One region of the Allobosea sp. P5_A5 genome, then DNA from elsewhere that is predicted to be linked to it. Evidence: predicted binding sites of a transcription regulator. Region 1 holds the regulator's gene; the other holds the start of a gene.
What was found. Region 1 encodes PhoB, which activates phosphate uptake and scavenging genes when phosphate is short. Its sites were predicted from a motif close to TGTCATNNANCTGTCAT; they were not measured.
Positions count from the first base shown of each region.

Region 2: a site for PhoB is predicted at 4,768-4,784, ahead of ugpB (sn-glycerol-3-phosphate ABC transporter substrate-binding protein UgpB). Genes of this name have one in related genera too.

Region 1 is NZ_JBFUKY010000007.1:144,361-151,332, forward strand. It holds gene AC1DR6_RS15355 (amino acid ABC transporter permease) at 1-104, opposite strand, end outside; gene argH (argininosuccinate lyase) at 101-1,519, opposite strand; gene AC1DR6_RS15365 (LysR substrate-binding domain-containing protein) at 1,615-2,526, shown strand; gene phoB (phosphate regulon transcriptional regulator PhoB) at 2,548-3,246, opposite strand; gene phoU (phosphate signaling complex protein PhoU) at 3,418-4,134, opposite strand; gene pstB (phosphate ABC transporter ATP-binding protein PstB) at 4,212-5,012, opposite strand; gene pstA (phosphate ABC transporter permease PstA) at 5,058-5,942, opposite strand; gene pstC (phosphate ABC transporter permease subunit PstC) at 5,963-6,937, opposite strand.
Region 2 is NZ_JBFUKY010000008.1:52,117-59,088, forward strand. It holds gene nth (endonuclease III) at 1-33, opposite strand, end outside; gene AC1DR6_RS16155 (DUF2244 domain-containing protein) at 54-581, shown strand; gene AC1DR6_RS16160 (methylated-DNA--[protein]-cysteine S-methyltransferase) at 776-1,672, shown strand; gene AC1DR6_RS16165 (hypothetical protein) at 1,676-3,379, opposite strand; gene AC1DR6_RS16170 (fumarylacetoacetate hydrolase family protein) at 3,472-4,650, opposite strand; gene ugpB (sn-glycerol-3-phosphate ABC transporter substrate-binding protein UgpB) at 4,860-6,185, shown strand; gene ugpA (sn-glycerol-3-phosphate ABC transporter permease UgpA) at 6,345-6,972, shown strand, end outside.

The DNA of each region.
Region 1 (6,972 bases):
AGCACAGCCGCGATCCAGCGCCCGTAAAAACGCCGCGGCACGATCCGGAGGCCAGCGACACGCGCCAGCTCCTCGCCGCCGACATGCGAGACCGCTCCGCTCATCGCAACGCCCCTTCCCCGCACCAGCCCTCGAAGGCGGCAAGCTTTTCGCGGAACCGGCCGATCTGCGCGACGACCTGTGCCGGAGCGGTGCCGCCATGACCGCTGCGGGCCGCAACAGCCGCGTCGAGCGTCAGGCAGTCCAGCACGCCGGCATCCAGCCGTGGATCGACGGCCCGGAGATCGACAGCGTCGAGCCTTTCAAGATCGCGCCCCATTTCCTCGCAATAGCGCACCAGCGCCCCCGTGATCTCATGCGCCTCGGCGAAGGGAATTCCCTTGCGCGCGAGATAGTCCGCGACCTCCGTCGCCAGCGTGAAGCCCAGCCCGGCTTGCGCCCGCATCGGCGCGGTATGCACCTCCATGCTGGCGATCAGCCCGGCGAAGGCCGGCAGCACCTGCTCCAGCACGTCCACCGCGTCGAAAGCCGTCCGCTTATCCTCCGCCAGATCGCGGTTATAGGAAAGCGGCAGCCCCTTCAACGCTCCCAGCATCGTCACCACGTCGCCGGCCAGCCGCGAGGCGCGCCCACGCGCAATTTCCGCGATGTCCGGGTTCTTCTTCTGCGGCATGATCGAGGACCCGGTGGCGAAACCGTCGTCCAGCGTGACCCAGCTGAACTGGCGCGAGGTCCACAGTGTCACCTCCTCGGCGAGCCGCGAGAGGTTGGTCAGTGTCAGCGCCGCGACGAACAGGAATTCCGCGACATGGTCGCGCGCCGCCACCGCATCGACCGAATTCTCGAAGGGCGCATCATAGCCGAGCGCCGTGGCGCTCAGTTCCGGGTTCAGCGTGATCGCCGAACCCGCAAAGGCCGCCGCGCCCAAAGGCGACTGCCCGGCGCGCTTTTCCCAGTCCGCGAGACGCGAGGCATCGCGCAGCAGCACCTGCCCATGCGCCATCAGCCAATGCCCGAACGTCGCCGGCTGGGCGTTCTGCAAATGGGTGAAGCCCGGACAGATGCTTGCCGCATGCTGCTCCGCTTGGTCGGCGATTGCAGTCAGCAGATCCGCGAGCATCCCTCCGAGCGGGCGTGACGTCTGCCGCAGATAGAGCTTGAGATTATTCGCCGCCTGGTCGTTGCGAGAGCGCCCTGCCCGCAGCTTCGAGCCGATGACACCGGTGCGCTCGGTCAGCACGCGCTCGATGAAGGTGTGGACATCCTCGTCCCCAGCGCTCGGCGCAATCCGGCCCGCAGCAAAATCAGCCGCGATCGCATCGAGTGCCTCAAGGATCGTCTCGCGCTCTGCCGCATCCAGCAGACCCGCTCGGGCCAGTTCAGCCGCATGCGCCTTGCTCCCGGCGATGTCCTGCGGCACCAGCCGGGCATGCTCGCCGGCCGCGCTCGACAGCTTCATCAGCCGCGGGTCCGGCGGCTTGCGGAACCGGCCACCCCAAAGACGCGTCGTCTGGTTCATGCTGCCGGCTCCTGCCCCTCGGGCAGAATGACCTCTTGACCGGCGAGCCAGCAAACGAAACCATCTCCCGGCCCTAGTCGCAAAAGGAATACCCTATGGCCGCAGGCCGGCCACCTCCTTCATCGACCGCACTGCGAGCCTTCGCAACCGTTGCCCGCCTCGGCTCGACGGCGCGGGCCGCCGTTGAGGTCAACCTGACGCAAAGCGCGGTTTCCAAGCAGATTCTGTCGCTGGAACAGCACCTCGGCGTGATGCTGTTCGACCGAAACCCACTGGGGCTGAAGCTGACCGAGGCCGGCGCGATCTACCTGCCTTACGCGCAAGCCGCGCTGGAGCAGATGGGTCGCGGCGCGATGCGGCTGACCGAGCGCGCCGCCATCGCCCGGCCGATCCGCCTGCATATGGTCGCGGTCGCCGGCGAGCGCTGGCTGATGGAGCGTTTTCCCGCCTTCGCCCAGGCTCATCCCGGCATCGACGTGCAGTTCACCAACTATGTCAGCGAGAGCGAGAGTGAAGAGCCGGATATCGAGATCAACCACGGCACGCCGCCCTGGCCGGACCGGCAGGCACACTACCTCTTCGGCCGCGACGTGGCGCTGGTCGCAGCGCCGGAACTGATCGAGCGCATGGGCGGCTTCAGGCGGCCCGGCGACATCCAGAAGATGACGCTCCTGCAGCACTTCCAGATGCCGACCTTCTGGGCCGAGTTCACCGAGGCCCATGGCCTGCGCGGTGCCGTGCCGGCCCATACCGTCCGCTACGGCTATTATTCGGTGATCACGCGGGCGGCCGTCGCGGGACTTGGCGTCGCGCTGGCCCCGCGCTGCTATGTCGCCGAGGAACTGGCTTCAGGCGCATTGGTCAACCCGCTCGACCTCGGCTTCGCCAGCGCGATCGGCTGCTGGCTGACCTTGAAGCGCGACGCGCCGAAACGGTCGGGGCTCGACGAATTGCTGGCCTGGCTCTTGTCGGAAGCAGCGACCTTCGACGCCGGCACCCGCGCCTGAGGTGCCGGGCCTCCACAGGGATCAGCCGCGCGCGAACGTCTCGTCGAAGGCATAGCCCGCGCCGCGCACCGTGCGCAGCGGGTCTTTCATGTCGGTGGGGGTGATCGCCTTGCGCAGCCGCCCGACATGCACATCGACGGTACGCTCGTCGATATAGACGTCCCGCCCCCAGACGGCATCGAGCAACTGGGCGCGCGAATAGACCCGGCCCGGCGCCTGCATCAAAAATTCGAGCAGGCGGAACTCGGTCGGCCCGAGATGCAGCTCGCTGCCGGCGCGGCGCACGCGGCGCGTCGTCCGGTCGAGTTCGAGATCACCCGCCTGCAGCAGCCCGGCGACATGCCCCGGCTTCGCCCGGCGCAAGAGAGCCTGGATGCGTGCGATCAACTCTGGCAGCGAGAACGGCTTGACGACGTAATCATCGGCACCCGTCGCGAGGCCCCGCACGCGCTCGGTCTCCTCGCCACGCGCGGTCAGCATGATGATCGGCACGCGCTCGGTGTCGCGGCGCGAGCGAAGGCGGCGGCACAGCTCGATGCCGGAAAGACCGGGCAGCATCCAGTCGAGAAGCACGAGGTCCGGCGTCGAGTCGCGCAGATGCAGCTCCGCATCGTCGCCCCGCGCCACGCTGTCGACCTCGAAGCCCTCGGCTTCGAGATTATAGCGCAGGAGCAGGGTGAGCGGCTCTTCGTCCTCGACGATCAGGATGCGTGCGGCCATGGCTGGTTCCGTTCTTGGCGTTCAGCGGGCTCTCCCCGTCATGCTTAGCCCTGGGGCGAGCATCCACGTCTCGAACACCACGCTCGCCGAAGGAAGATGTGGATGGTCGGCGAAGAGCCGACATGACGGGGGCCGACCATGACGGGTGCAGACCCCGCCGGGCGATCTGCGTCAGCTTTCCACCGGCTCGAGCGAAATATTCGTGGTGTCGAGCTTCGGCCGGTTCGTATCGAGCGAGTCGCCGGTGATCAGATAGTGGATGGTCTCGGCGATGTTGGTGGTGTGGTCGCCGATGCGCTCGATGTTCTTGGCGCAGAACAGAAGATGCGTGCAGAAGGTGATGTTGCGCGGGTCTTCCATCATATAGGTCAGGAGTTCGCGGAACAGCGAGGTGTAGAGCGCGTCGATCTCGTCGTCGCGGCGCCAGACCTCCAGCGCCTTCTGCTCGTTGCCGGCGGCATAGGCGTCGAGCACGTCCTTGAGCTGGGCCTGCACCAGCCGGCTGATGTGCTCGAGGCCGACGACGGCGCGGTGCGGCGGCTGGAACTGGCCGGCGATGGCCACTGCGCGCTTGGCGATGTTCTTGGCGAGATCGCCGACGCGCTCGATGTCGGCGGCGATGCGGATGGCCGAGATCAGCTCGCGCAGGTCGTTGGCGAGCGGCTGGCGGCGCGCGATGGTCAGCACCGCCTTCTCCTCGACCTCGCGCTGGAGATTGTCCAGGCGCTGGTCGGCGCTGATGATCTTCTGGGCGAGCGCGGTGTCGCGGCGCACCAGCGCCACGGTCGAGTCGCCGAGCATGCGCTCCGCCATCCCGCCCATTTCGGCGAGGCTGCGGCGGATGCCTTCAAGGTCGGTATCGTAGGAACGAACGATGTGGTCGGTCATGTGGTGCTCCTCCGGCGCATCGGCCCGAAAAGTGGAAACCGGTTTTCGGGCAAGCCGATACGAAACAAAATCGCCGCTCAGCCGAACCGGCCGGTGACGTAGTCCTGCGTCTGCTTTTTGGCCGGGTTCATGAAGATCGTGTTCGTCGGCGCGAACTCGATCACCTCACCCAGATACATGAAGGCGGTGTACTGCGAGATGCGGGCCGCCTGCTGCATGTTGTGCGTCACGATGGCGATCGTGAAATCGCTCTTCAGCTGCTCCAGCAGATCCTCGATCTTGCCGGTCGAGATCGGGTCGAGCGCCGAGGTCGGCTCGTCGAACAGGATCACCTCTGGCTTCTGCGCGATGGTGCGCGCGATGCACAGGCGTTGCTGCTGGCCGCCCGAGAGGCCCATGCCGGAGCTCCGGAGCTTGTCCTTGACCTCGTCCCACAGCGCGGCGCGGCGCAGCGCGCCCTCGACGCGATCGTCGAGCTCGGATTTCGGCGGCTTCTCGTACAGGCGGATGCCAAAGGCGACGTTGTCGTAGATCGACATCGGGAACGGCGTCGGCTTCTGGAACACCATGCCGACACGCGAGCGCAGTTCGTTGACGTCGACGTCGTTGGAGATGACGTTGCGCCCGTCGAGCATGACCTCGCCGGTCGCCTTCTGTTCGGGATAGAGCGAATAGATCCGGTTGAAGATGCGCAGCAGGGTCGACTTGCCGCAGCCCGACGGGCCGATCAGCGCCGTGACGTGCCGGTCGCGGAAGTCGAGGCTGATGTTCTTCAGCGCCTTGTGCTCGCCGTAGTAGAAATCGAGGTTCTTCACCGCGATCCGGACGGGAGCAGCGGCGTCGAGCGTCTGCGGGGAAAGTTCAAGGGTCGAGAGCATCGACTGAGGTCCCTCAGGGTCGGGGCGATAATGCGGTTTCAGTTCTCACTTACCGCCGGCGACGATACGCCGGGCGATGAGCGAAAGGATGAGGATGGACATGGTGATGATCAGCGACCCCGCCCAAGCGAGCTGCTGCCAGTTTTCATAGGGCGCGGAGGCGAATTGGTAGATCGTGACCGGCAGATTGGCGATGCCGCCTGCCAGGCTGGGCGAAAACCAGGAATTGTTGTTTAGCGCGGTGAAGATCAGCGGCGCCGTCTCCCCGGCGATGCGGGCGAGCGCCAGCAGGATGCCGGTGACCATGCCCGATTTCGCGGCGCGCCAGGTCACGGCGGTGATCACCACGGAGGGCGGTGCGCCCAGCGCCGAGCCAGCCTCCCGCAACGGGCCGGGCACCAGGCTCAGCATGTCTTCCGTGGTGCGCACGATGACCGGGATCGCGATGATGCCGAGCGCCACGCCGCCGGCCCAGCCGGAATAGCCCCGGAAGGGCTCGACCAGGATGACGTAGACGAACAGGCCGATCAGGATCGAGGGCGCCGAAAGCAGGATGTCGTTGATGAAGCGGATGATGTTGGCGAGCTTCGAGCTGCGGCCGTACTCCGCCAGCCAGGTGCCGGCCAGCACGCCGACCGGCGTCGCGACCGCGATGCCGAGGAAGGTCAGCACGATCGAGCCCACGATCGCGTTGGCGAGACCGCCGCCCTCGGAGCCCGGACCCGGCGTGACATGCGTGAAGGTCGCGAGCGAGAGCCCGCCGATGCCCTTCACGATCAGCATGCCGAGGATCCAGAACAGCACGAAGATGGCGATGAAGGTGAAGCTCGTCGCGATGATCTTCATCGCGCTGTCGGCCGTGCGGCGGGCCGGGCGCACGCGGCCCCACGGGATGTGGGAGGAGGTTGCCGGGGCGGAGGCGGTGCTCATGCTCATCTCAGGTCCCAGCCTCAGAACTTCTTGACGCGGGCGACAAGCAGCCGCGCGATGACAAGGACGACAAAGGTGACGAAGAACAGGATGCAGCCCAGCGCGATCAACGAATTGAGCTGCAGGCCCATTGCCTCGTTGAACTCGTTGGCGATACGCGAGGCGATGGTCGAGCCGGGATCGAGGATCGAGGCCGAAAGCCGGTTGGCGTTTCCGACCACGAAAGTGACCGCCATCGTCTCTCCGAGCGCGCGCCCCAGACCCAGCATGATCGCGCCGATGATCGAGACCCCGGCCTGCGGCACCAGCACATGGCGCACGACCTCCCAGGTCGTGGCGCCAATGCCGTAGGCGCTTTCGCGCAGCACGGAGGGGATCTGCTCCAGCATGTCGCGGGTGATCGAGGCGATGAAGGGCACGATCATGAAGGCCAGGATGATGCCGGCCGTGAAGATGCCGAGGCCCGACGGCGAGCGCGAGTAGAAGATCGTGCCGATGACCGGCATACCCTCGACGACGTTCGACAGCGGGATCTGCACATATTGCGCGAAAAGCGGCGCGAAGACGAAGAGCCCCCACATGCCGTAGATGATCGAGGGAACGGCGGCGAGCAGCTCGATCGCGGTCGCGACCGGCTTCTTGAACCAGGCCGGCGCCAGCTGCGTCAGGAAAATCGCGATACCGAGCGAAAGCGGCACGCCGATCAGAAGCGCGATCAGCGCGGTCGAGAGCGTGCCGACGATCGCCGGCCAGGCGCCGTACTGATCGTTCTGCGTATCCCAGACACTGGATGTGATGAAGCCGAAGCCGAACTCGCGGAAGGCGGGCCAGCCGCCGATCACCATCGAGAGCATGATGCCGGCCAACAGCACCAGCACCAGCAGCGCGGCAAGGAAGCTGGCATGGCGGAAAACGAGATCGAACGTCGCCTTCGGCGCCTTGCGGATCGCGGGTCCTGTGCCGGGAAGGCTTGTCATGTCGGTCACTGCGGTCATCCGCGAGGCTCCGGCGGGCCCCTATCCCATAACGA
Region 2 (6,972 bases), on a different contig from region 1:
GGCCTTGCGCGGAGGCCTGTTCTGCTGGTCCATCCCGGCGTTATAATGCGCCCATGAACCTCGGCAAGAGCCTCGACGAGGGCAGCGGCGACCCTGCGTCACGCCCGGTCTTCGACGCCACGATCACGCCGCACCGCTCGCTGGGGCAGAACGGCTTCCGGATCGTGATGGCATTGGTGTGCCTGTCGAGCGTTGTCTCGTCGGTCCCGTTCGTCGTTCTCGGTGCCTGGCCTGTTGCGGGGTTCTTCGGGCTCGACGTGCTGGCGCTGTTCATCGCCTTCCACGTCAATTTCCGCCATGCCCGCGCCTTCGAGCGAATCGTCGTGACGCCGCTCGAAATTCTTCTGCGCAAGGTGTCGCATCATGGACGGGAAGCCGTCTGGCGGTTCAGCCCAACCTGGACACGGTTGGAGCGTCAGACCGATCCGGATTACGGCCTGCTCGGGCTGAAACTGGTGTCGCGCGGGCAGAGCGTCACGGTCGCCGGGGCGCTGTCACCGGCGGAGCGGGCGGGCTTCGCCGATGCGCTCGGTTCGGCCCTGGCGGCGGCGCGACGCGGGCCGGATTACGGGCATTCCTGAGGTCTGGCCGGATCTTGCTTGCCAGCTTTCGGGTGGGCGCGGCATGGTCGCCGCCCTAACCTCGCAGCACGATCCAGGTTGCGAGGTTCAACCCAATGACCCTGCTTGCTCAGATGAAGACGACCGCCTCGATGAAAACGGCGATGACCCCGACGCGCTTCTCCAATGCCGTGCTGGCGCGCGCGACCGATGCGATGCCGAGCGAGGCGGATTTCCCGAGCGCATTGCCGGGCTCCGACTATGACACGGTGCGGCGCATCCTGGCCTTCATCACGCATAACTGGCGCGAACAGCCGACGATCGAGGCGATCGCGGAAGCGGCCGGCGCGACGCCGACCGACGTGCATCACCTTTTCCGACGCTGGTGCGGACTGACTCCGAAAGCCTTCCTGCAGGCGATCACGCTCGACCATGCCAAGGGGCTGCTCGCGTCCTCCGCCAGTCTTCTCGATACCGCGCTGGAGGTGGGCTTGTCCGGGCCAGGGCGGCTGCACGACCTCTTCGTCACCCATGAAGCGATGTCGCCGGGCGAATGGAAGACCGGCGGCGGAGGCTTGAGGCTCTCCTATGGCTTCCACGGCTCGCCTTTTGGGGAATCGCTGGTGGTCATCACCGAGCGCGGGCTTGCCGGCCTCGGCTGGGTTTCGACCAGCGTCGATGGCGGCAAGGTCGTCGGCGGCCGGGCGGAGGCGCTGGCCGACATGATGTGCCGCTGGCCGCACGCCGATTATCATTACGATCCGGCGCTGACGGCGCCCTATGCCGCGCGCATCTTCGACCCCAAGGCCTGGGCGGCCGAGACGCCGTTGCGCGTCGTGCTGATCGGCACGGATTTCGAAGTCCGCGTCTGGGAGACGCTGCTGCGGATTCCCGTTGGCAGGGCCACCACCTATGGCGACGTCGCCCAGCGGATCGGCAAACCAAGCGCGGCGCGGGCTGTCGGCATGGCTGTCGGCAAGAACCCGATCTCCTTCGTCGTGCCGTGCCACCGGGTCATCGGGAAGTCTGGCGCGCTCACCGGCTACCATTGGGGGCTGACGCGCAAGCGCGCCATTCTCGGCTGGGAAGCCGGGCAGACCGCCGCCGGCTGAGACCTATCTGCGCAGATACATGTCCCAGCACGGCGCCAGCGCGACCGGGTCGCGGTCGATCAGCGCCCCGGCGAAATGCCGCCGCAAGGCTTCGCGGTTCGGCGTCGGCGGACATTTGGGCACCAGGATCGCGTCCGTTGTAGCCAGTTCGCTCAGCGTGTCGCTCTCGAGCGCGGGCGTGCTGCGCTCCGGATCGGCGCCGATGGGCACGTCGCGGGCCGGCTTCCGGTCGAGCAGCCAATTCATCGGATCGACGAAATCGAGCGTTAAGAAGCCGTTGAGCCGGCGGCGATTCCGGGTTTCCCAAAGATCGATCGCGCGCACGGCCTGCTGCACCTCAAGCAGCCACGTCGCCTGATAGTCGATCTCCGAATAGAGAATGTGGGACGCCATCAGGCCGTGGGAGACGAGGTCGCGATAGCCGGCCTGCTGTGCGGCGTAATGATCGAGCATCCGCGCCGCGCGCTGTGCGATCTCGGCCTTGACGCTGACATGGCCGAGCGTGCCGAGTTCGGGCAGGTCTAGTTTGGTATAGGTCGGCGCCGCCAACAGCACGCGGGCGCTGCGCTCGATATAAATCACCAGAGACGGCAACACCGCCGCCATCAGCAGCACCAATACGACCGGGCGCAGGCGATCGTCGGTGCGGGTCCACCACTGCGCCAGCAACAGCAGAACGATCGGCCAGATGCCGATGAATTCCAGCGAGCCGCTGTTCTGCGTCTCGAAAAAGGCCAGGGCCAGGGAGGCGATGGCAAGCCAGCCGATCGGGCCGTCGGCCAGCAACTGCCAGCCTGAGCGCGTGCGCGGCAGGCCCTCGCGCCAAGCGGCGTAGCCCAGCACCGCGAGCAAAGCCGCCAGCGCTCCGATGACGTTGAACTTGACGGACGCGACGGTCAGGAAGCGCGGCAGCAGGTCGTCGGTGTTGAGCGCGAGCAGCTCGAAGATGTCCGAGACATAAGCCGAGACCAGGCCCGTCGAGACCTCGATGCCGCCCAGCGCCAGAATGGTGAGCGCCGCGGCCGCTGCGACATCGGCAAGGCGCATGCGGCCGACCGCCAATGCATAGCCGACGAGCAGGGTGCCGGTGACCGCGCCGGTGATCTTGACCAGGAACAGCGCCAGCATGAGCGCCGCGACCAGCCCGACCCGCAGGCGCCGCCGCTCGACGAACAGCAGCGTCGCGACCAGCAGATACAGCAACAGCGCCACATGCCGGTTGTAATGCCCGTAGCCGTCGAAACCCGGCGAGGGGTAAAGCGAGTGCAGATTGATCGGCAGCGCCGCGAAGAGCAGGAACGGCAGCAGCAATGCCAAGGCCTGCGAACGGCGGCGCGGCGCCAGATCGCTCATCAGCAGCGCGAGGAGCGGCAGCAGGACCGGCAGGAGTGCCCAGTTAGCCAGCAGCATCGGCTGCGCCTTGGGGAACAACCGGTCCAGTCCTGCGGCAAGGTAATAGCCCAGCGGGCCGACCGGGGCGAAGAAATCGAGACCCGGCGCCTGACCGACCCGAATACGCTGGATCGCGTCGAGATAGACCACCGTATCCCAGGCGTTGGGCCCGAGTGGCAGGCGCAAGGGCAGGCTCAGCGCCACCGCCGCCGCCAGCGCGAATGCAACGATCCAGAGATAGGGATTGCCCACCCGGCGCCAGACGAGGCTGCGCCCAAGCCTCGGCCGTCCCGTGCTGATCTCGCCAATCGCCAATGCGGGCGCTCCTGTTCGAGCGCCCGTTCTGGCAGAGAAAACTTACCAACTGGCTGACGCGGCTGGCAAAATCCGCCGTGATGGAGCCTGCGTCAGAGCACGCCCCGCTTCGCCAGATGGCGCATCAGATGCGAGGCGCCGTAGGTCCAGGGCTCGCATGCGTCGGTGCGCTTCATCCGGTTGACGAGGCTGCCGAGTTCCGGCGCGGCGATGGTGACGATGTCGCCGTATTTGTGGGTGAAGCCGCCGCCCGGCGCATCGCGATCCTTGATCGGCGCGAACATGGTGCCGAGATAGAGCGCCGCCCCGTCCGGATACTGGTGATGCGGGCCGATCATCTGGGCTGCGAGATCGGCCGGGTCGCGGCTGATCCTGGCGATCGAGGACGAGCCTTCCAGTGTGAAGCCGTCCTCGCCTTCGACCGTCAGCGTCACCGTCGTCTGGCGGATATGATCAAGCGTGAAAGCATCGTCGAAAAGGCGGATGAAAGGCCCTACCGCGGCCGCCGCATTGTTGTCCTTGGCCTTGCCGAGCAGCAGGGCGGAGCGGCCCTCGACATCGCGTAGGTTGACGTCGTTGCCGAGCGTGGCGCCGATGATCGTGCCCGACGAGGCGACTACGAGCACGATTTCGGGCTCGGGGTTGTTCCAGCTCGAGGACGGATGCAGACCGGCATCGAAGCCGCTGCCGACCGTCGACATCGCCGGGGCCTTGGTGAATATCTCGGCGTCGGGGCCGATGCCGACCTCGAGATACTGGCTCCAGGCGCCTTGCGCGATCAGCACCTCCTTGAGATGCATCGCCTCGGGCGAGCCCGGCTTCAGCTTCGAGAGATCGTCACCGATAAGCTTGCCGATCTCCTCACGGATCGCGACCGCAGCGGCCGGGTTGCCGCGCGCCTTCTCCTCGATGACGCGCTCCAGCATCGAGACCGCGAAGGTAACGCCGGCCGCCTTTACCGCCTGCAGATCGAGCGGCGAAAGTAACCAGGGTTTCGAAACGTCGCGGGCATCGATGGGGGTGTTGGCCAGGATATCGGCGAGCGATCCGACGATTTCGCCTTTCGCGGCTGCCAAAGACCTGGCCGGGTCGGTCTCTTCGCAAAGATCGCGGCTCGTCGGGAAGCTCGCGGTGACATCGACGAGATCGTTGCCGCGCAGCGTCACGACGGCGGGACCGCCATGATCCGGCCGCCAGACACGGCCGAGCAGCACAGCGGCGGCGGCATCCTTCGGCAGGGTGGCGCCGGGCGAAAGCATGAAAGCGGGCATCGACGAGATCCGGGCAGGCGGGGCACCGAAGCCCCGGGAAACGGAGAACAACCGGTTCGCCTGAAATGCGCAACCCCGTTCACGACGATAGGAGGATTGCGGGAACCGTCATGGATTTGTCATTGAACTGTCGCCCGGGCTTCATGCTAGCTTGCACACCAACAACAAGAACCGCGTGGACGCGAGCCCGCGGAAGGGAGATGACATTCATGACGATCCAGACCCGTATCCTGATGACGGCGGCAGCGTTCGCGCTGGCGGGTGCAACGCCTGCTTTCGCCCAGACCGAAATCCAGTGGTGGCATGCGCTGACCGGCGCCAATAACGACGTCGTGGTGAAGCTCGCGGACGACTTCAACGCCTCGCAGAAGGACTACAAGGTCGTCCCGGTCTACAAGGGCTCCTATCCCGACGCGTTGAACGCCGGCATCGCCGCCTTCCGCGCCGGCCAGGCGCCGCACATCCTACAGGTCTTCGAGGTCGGCACCGGCACGATGATGTCGGCCAAGGGCGCGATCAAGCCGGTCTACGAACTGATGAAGGAAGCCGGCGAAAAGTTCGACGCCAGCGCCTATCTCCCGGCGATCACCGGCTATTATTCGACCGCGAAGGGCGACATGCTGTCCTTCCCGTTCAACTCCTCCTCGATGGTGATGTGGTACAACAAGGACGCCTTCAAGAAGGCGGGCCTCGACCCCGAGAAGCCGCCGAAGACCTGGCCGGAGGTGTTCGACAACGCCAAGAAGCTGAAGGCGGCCGGCTACGACAAATGCGGCTTCTCGAATGCCTGGGCGACCTGGGCGAACATCGAGCAGTTCGGCGCCTGGCACAACATCGCGCTCTCGACCAAGGTCAACGGCATGTCGGGCTTCGACGCCGTGCTGAACTTCAACAAGAGCCCGGCCTTCCTCAAGCACTGGACCAATCTGGTCGAGCTGCAGAAGGACAAGACTTATGACTATTCCGGCCGCACCAACAATGGCGAAGGCCGCTTCACCTCGGGCGAATGCCCGATCTTCCTGACCTCGTCGGGCTTCTACGGCAACGTCGTCGCGAACGCGAAGTTCGCCTGGGGCAATGCGGCGATGCCGTATTATCCGGATGTGCAGGGCGCGCCGCAGAACTCGATCATCGGCGGCGCCTCGCTGTGGGTGATGGGCGGCAAGAAGGCCGAGGAATACAAAGGTGTAGCGAAGTTCTTCACCTTCATCTCGGACGTCGACCGGCAGGCCAAGCTCCACACCGAGTCGGGCTATCTGCCGATCACCAAGGCGGCGTATGAGAAGGTCAAGGCGTCCGGCTTCTACAAGGACAAGCCCTATCTCGAGACGCCGATCCTGGAGCTGACCAACAAGACGCCGACGGACAACTCGAAGGGCCTGCGCTATGGCAGCCTCGTGCAGATCCGCGACATCTGGTCGGAAGAGCTGGAAGCGACGCTGAACGGCCAGAAGTCGCCACAGGCGGCGTTGGACGCAGCAGCCGAGCGCGGCAATCAGATGCTGCGCCAGTTCGAGCGCACCGCGGCGCGGTGAACCCTCCTGTCATTCCGGGGCGGCCCGAAAGGGCCGAACCCGGAACCCACGACGGGGTAGGTCCTTCGGACTGCTCCGCTGACAACTCTCACCCAGTCGTGGGTTCCGGGTTCTTCGCGACGCGAAGCCCCGGAATGACACCCTTAACGTGATAGACCCATGCAGAAGAACGCGTATTTCAGAGGGCTGACGATCCCGCTGCTGCTGCTTTTGCCGCAGCTGGCGATCACCGTCGTGTTCTTCTACTGGCCGGCGACGCAGGCGGTGTGGCAGAGCTTCCTGCTGCAGGATGCTTTCGGCACCTCGACCGAGTTCGTCTGGTTCGAGAACTACCAGCACCTGTTCTCGGACCCCGGCTATCTCAAGGCCTTCATCAACACCGCGATCTTCTCGACCTTCGTCTGCGTGCTGTCGCTCTCGATCGCGCTGCTCTTCGCGGTGATGGCGGACCGGCAGATCCGCGGCGCCGAAATCTACAAGACCCTGCTGATCTGGCCTTATGCGGTGGCGCCCGCCATCGCCGGCGTGCTCTGGCTGTTCATGTTCGATCCGTCGCTCGGCATGCTGGCGCGCGGGCTGCAGTCTCTCGGCATCGCCTGGAACCCTCGCCTCAACGGCAATGATGCGATGTTGCTGGTGATCCTGGCCGCGACGTGGAAGCAGATCAGCTACAATTTCCTGTTCTTCCTTGCCGGCCTCCAGTCGATTCCGAAAAGCGTGATCGAGGCTGCCGTGATCGACGGCGCCAAGCCGATGCGGCGGTTCTGGACGATCGTCTTCCCGCTTT